DNA from 2 places in the Microbacterium sp. 71-23 genome. Region 2 is predicted to be linked to the other one. Evidence: predicted binding sites of a transcription regulator. Region 2 holds the regulator's gene; the other holds the start of a gene.
What was found. Region 2 encodes LexA, which represses DNA repair genes until DNA is damaged. Its sites were predicted from a motif close to TCGAACANNTGTTCGA; they were not measured.
Positions count from the first base shown of each region.

Region 1 (2,387 bases), on a different contig from region 2:
GGCGTAGACCGGCACGAGCTCGGCGGTGAGGGCGAGCGCGAGGCGATGCAGGCGTCCGATGACTCCCTGTGGCGACGGGTCGAGATCGGGTCGCTCGCGCCGCCAGTCGGCCTGGATCTGCGCGACGCGGTCGGGGGCGGCATCCATGACGCGACCTTATCTTCCATGGAAGGGGAACGTCGAGATCGCGGTAGATTATCTTCCGTGGAAGATAAAAGATGGCGCTGGATCCTCCTGACCGCGATCGCGCCCATCGCCTGGGGGAGCACCTACGTCGTCACCCGGCATCTGCTGCCGCCCGACATCCCGCTCTGGGGCGGGGTGATCCGATGCCTCCCCGCCGGCCTCGTCGTGCTCGCGTTCGTGCGGGTGCTGCCGCGCGGCTCGTGGTGGTGGCGCTCGCTCGTGCTCGGCACCCTGACCGTCGGCGGCCTGAACGTGCTCGTCTACATCGTCGGCCAACGGCTCCCCTCGAGCCTCGCTGCGACCCTGATGTCGACGTCGGCCGCCTTCATGATCCTGCTGTCGTGGATGCTGCGGGGCCAGCGCCCCCGGGTGATCGCCGTCGTCGGCGCCCTCGTCGGCATCGTCGGCGTCGTGATCATGCTCGGGCCGGGCGGCGGCCCGGTCGACCCCTGGGGTGTGGTCGCCTCGATCGGGGCGATGCTCTCGTCGACCCTCGGATTCGTGCTGACCGCGAAATGGGGTGCGGGGGTGCCGCCGGTCACGATGACCGCCTGGCAGCTCGTGGCGGGATCCATCGTCGTGCTGCCGTTCGCGATCCTCGTCGAGGGGGCGCCGCCGGTGCTCGACCCGCCCGCCATCGCGGGCTTCGCCTACGTCATCGTGGTGGCCACCGTGCTCGCGTACGCCGCCTGGTTCACGGGGCTCGCCCGCCTGCCCGGCAGCGTCGTCGGGGTCGTGGGACTGCTCAACCCGGTGACCGGGGTCGTGCTCGGGGTGGCGCTCGCCGGCGAGGCCTTCGGCCTCGCGCAGATCGCCGGTCTCGTGCTCGTGCTGGGCGGGGTCGTGATGGGGTCGCTCCCGCCGAGACGCCGTCGTGTCCCGGCTCTGACGTAGGGTCGAGCCGCCCACGTCGGGGTCTCCTCGGGGCGCGACGCGGTGGGGCGAGCGGATGTCGGTGGTCGCTCATATCTTCGAAAACGACGTTGAAGGAATGGAACATACGTTCTAATCTGTCGGAGTGAAGGTCATCGTGCGAGAAGACGCCGCCGCCGAGGTGCTGCGGCTCCGCGCGCAACTCGACCGCATGCAGGGTCGCTCGCTCGACGCCCCGATCCTGCCCACGCATTCCGCCCTCGCCGGGCTCCTGCCCGGCGGCGGACTCCGTGCCGGCGCAGCCTATGCGCTCGGCCCCTCCACCTCACTCCTGCTCTCCCTGCTGGCCGCGCCCTCGCGGACGGGGTCATGGTGCGCGGTGGTGGGGGTTCCCGAATTGGGGGCGGAGGCGGCATCCGATCTCGGCGTCGACCTGTCGCGACTCGTGCTCGTGCCCGACCCGGGGCCGCGCTGGCTCGCCGTCGCGGCCACCCTCGCCGACGTGCTGCCGGTCGTCGCGGTGCGCCCTGCCGGGAGGGTGTCCGACGCCGACGCGTCGCGGTTCGGCGCCCGGCTGCGCGAACGCAACGCGGTGCTGCTCGTGCAGGGGGTGTGGCCGCAGGCCGCGGCATCCATCGGTCTCGAATCCCCCGAGTGGAGCGGGCTGGGTGCCGGTGACGGCTATCTGCGCTCGCGTGCGCTCACCGTGTCGGTGCAGACCCGGCAGGCGGGCGTGCCGCGGCGGGCGCGGCTGTTGCTGCCCGACCCCGCCGGCGCGCTCGCCGGCATCGCGCCCGAACGGGCGGTGGCCGCACCCGACGGGGTGGTCGCAGAGCGGGAGCCGGCGGCGGTGCCGCTGCTGCGGGCGGTGGGATGATGGCGGCCCCCGCGCGCAGCCTCGTCCTGTGGGTCCCCGACTGGCCCGTCGCCGCGCTCGCTCGCGAGGAGGGCACTCCGCCCGGGGAGGAAGGGGCCGTCGCGATCGTCGCCGGCAACCTCGTCGTCGCCTGCTCGGCGGCGGCCCGCGCCGACGGGGTGCGTCGGGGGATGAAACGGCGCGACGCCCAGGCGCGGTGCCCCGCGCTGCGGGTGGCCGCCGCCGACGACGCCCGCGACAACCGGCTGTTCCTGCCCCTCGTGAGCCGCGTCGAACAGCTCGCCCCCGGAGTGCAGATCGTGCGGGCGGGGCTGTGCGCGCTGCGCGCCCGGGGCCCCGCGCGCTACTACGAGGGCGAGGAACGGGCCGCGCAGGTGCTGCGCGCGGCCCTCGGTGAGGCGGGCGTCGCCGACGTGCGCGCCGGGGTCGCCGACGGTCCCTTCACCGCTGA
Region 1 covers NZ_MKSL01000011.1:165,039-167,425, forward strand. The annotation lists gene BGO15_RS03305 (MarR family winged helix-turn-helix transcriptional regulator) at 1-147, opposite strand, end outside; gene BGO15_RS03310 (DMT family transporter) at 205-1,080, shown strand; gene imuA' (DnaE2-dependent mutagenesis accessory factor ImuA') at 1,205-1,936, shown strand; gene BGO15_RS03320 (DNA polymerase Y family protein) at 1,936-2,387, shown strand, end outside.
Region 1: the regulator LexA is predicted to act here: its motif matches at 1,179-1,194, upstream of imuA' (DnaE2-dependent mutagenesis accessory factor ImuA').

Region 2 (2,387 bases):
GAGAGCCGCCCCGCCCGACACGATGCCCGCCGAGACCCCGATGAGGAAAGGCAGTGCGGCGAGGAACACGAGCACGCGGCGGCCACGACGCGTCATCCGCAGTCGGGTGCGCGGTGCGAGCGTGAGCGGGATCGTCGTCATGTCTGCCTCCTCAGAGTGGTGAAGTGTCGCAAGACCGGACCCGGCCGGGGGCCGGTCTTGCGAACTTCTTTTCCGAATCTATCTTCGATATTGTCGAGTGTCAACCGGCTCTCGCCTTCGAGGACTTTCGAACGCGACACGCGTGCCCGCTCCCGCGAAGGGCGCCGAGAGCCGGATAGGTTTTCGACATCTGAAGCACATCACCGACCTCCGACATTCGAACGAGAACGACGAGGCGGCCCAGGGAAGGAGCGTGCGATGCCCGGTCGGGAGAAGCCGCAGACGCGTCGGCGCAAGAGCCTCAGCGACAAGCAGCTGGCGATCCTCGAGGTCATCCAGCGCTCCATCGCGCGCCACGGATACCCGCCGAGCATGCGCGAGATCGGCGACGCCGTGGGACTCAAGTCGCTCTCGAGCGTCACGCACCAGCTGAACCAGCTCGAGCTGAGCGGCTACCTGCGTCGCGACGCGGGCAAGACCCGTGCGATGGAAGTGCTCATCGACCTCCCCGGCACCGCGGCCGAGAACCCCGCCGACACGGCCCCCTCGGTCGGCGACGCCGCCATGGTGCCCCTCGTCGGGCGCATCGCCGCCGGCATCCCGATCACGGCTGAGCAGCAGGTCGAGGAGATCTTCCCCCTCCCCCGCCAGCTCGTCGGCAAGGGCGACCTGTTCATGCTCAAGGTGCAGGGCGAGTCGATGATCGACGCCGCCATCTGCGACGGCGACTGGGTGGTCGTGCGCTCGCAGTCCACCGCCGAGAACGGCGACATCGTCGCCGCGATGCTCGACGGCGAGGCCACCGTCAAGGCCTTCCGCCAGCGGGACGGCCACACCTGGCTGCTGCCGCGCAACTCCGCGTTCGAGCCGATCCTCGGCGACGAGGCGGTCGTGCTCGGCAAAGTCGTCGCGCTCATGCGCGCGGTCTGACGACACCGAGACGACGACAGAGGGCGGCGACCGGAAGCATCCGGTCGCCGCCCTCTGTCGTTCGCGAGGCGCTCAGCCCTAGCGGGCGCCCACCTCTTCGCGCACCGCGACGGTCGCGGCGACGAGGTTGCGCAACGAGGCCTTCGTCTCGGCGTAGCCACGGGTCTTCAGACCGCAGTCGGGGTTGACCCAGATCTGGCGGGTCGGGATCGCCTTGACCGCGCGCTCGAGGAGCTCGGTGACCTCTTCGACGCTCGGGATGCGGGGCGAGTGGATGTCGTAGACACCCGGGCCGATGCCGTGGCTGAAGCCCGACGCAGAGATGTCGTCGATCACGTCGCCACGGCTGCGCGCCGCCTCGATCGAGGTGACGTCGGCGTCGAGGGCGGCGATCGCGTCGATCACGACGGCGAACTCCGAGTAGCACAGGTGCGTGTGCACCTGGGTGGCCGTCTCGGCTCCCGCGGTCGCCAGGCGGAACGATCCCACCGACCAGTCGAGGTAGGCGGGCTGGTCGGCCTTCTTCAGCGGAAGCAGCTCGCGCAGCGCGGGCTCGTCGACCTGGATGATCGCGATGCCGGCCTGCTCGAGGTCGCCGATCTCGTCGCGCAGCGCCAGGGCGACCTGGTTCGCGGTCTCGCCCAGCGGCTGGTCGTCGCGCACGAACGACCACGCGAGGATCGTCACCGGGCCGGTCAGCATGCCCTTGACGGGCTTCGCGGTGAGCGACTGGGCGTACTCGGCCCACGCCACCGTGATCGGCGCCGGACGCGACACGTCGCCCCAGAGGATCGACGGACGCGTCGCACGCGAGCCGTAGGACTGCACCCAGCCGTTCTGCGTCACCGCGAAGCCGTCGAGGTTCTCGGCGAAGTACTGCACCATGTCGTTGCGCTCGGGCTCGCCGTGCACGAGGACGTCGAGACCGAGATCCTCCTGCAGCGTGATGACCGCGGCGATCTCGTCGCGGAGGAACCCGTCGTACTCGGCCGTGGTGAGCTCGCCCTTCGCGTGGCGTGCGCGGGCGCGACGGATGTCACCGGTCTGCGGGAACGACCCGATCGTGGTCGTCGGGAGCGCCGGAAGGTGCAGCGCGGCATCCTGCGCCGCGGCACGCTCCGCGTAGTCGCCGCGCGAGAAGTCGGCGTCGGTCAGGGCGCCGGTGCGGGCACGCACCGCGTCGACACGCACGCCCGGTGCCGACCGACGGTCCTCGAGCGCCGCCGTCGCGGCGGCGAGGTCGTCGGCGATCGCGTCACGACCCTCGGCCAGGCCACGCGCGAGCACCGCGATCTGGCCGACCTTCTGATCGGCGA
Region 2 covers NZ_MKSL01000025.1:98,186-100,572, reverse strand. The annotation lists gene BGO15_RS10355 (LysM peptidoglycan-binding domain-containing protein) at 1-141, opposite strand, end outside; gene lexA (transcriptional repressor LexA) at 400-1,071, shown strand; gene metE (5-methyltetrahydropteroyltriglutamate--homocysteine S-methyltransferase) at 1,150-2,387, opposite strand, start outside.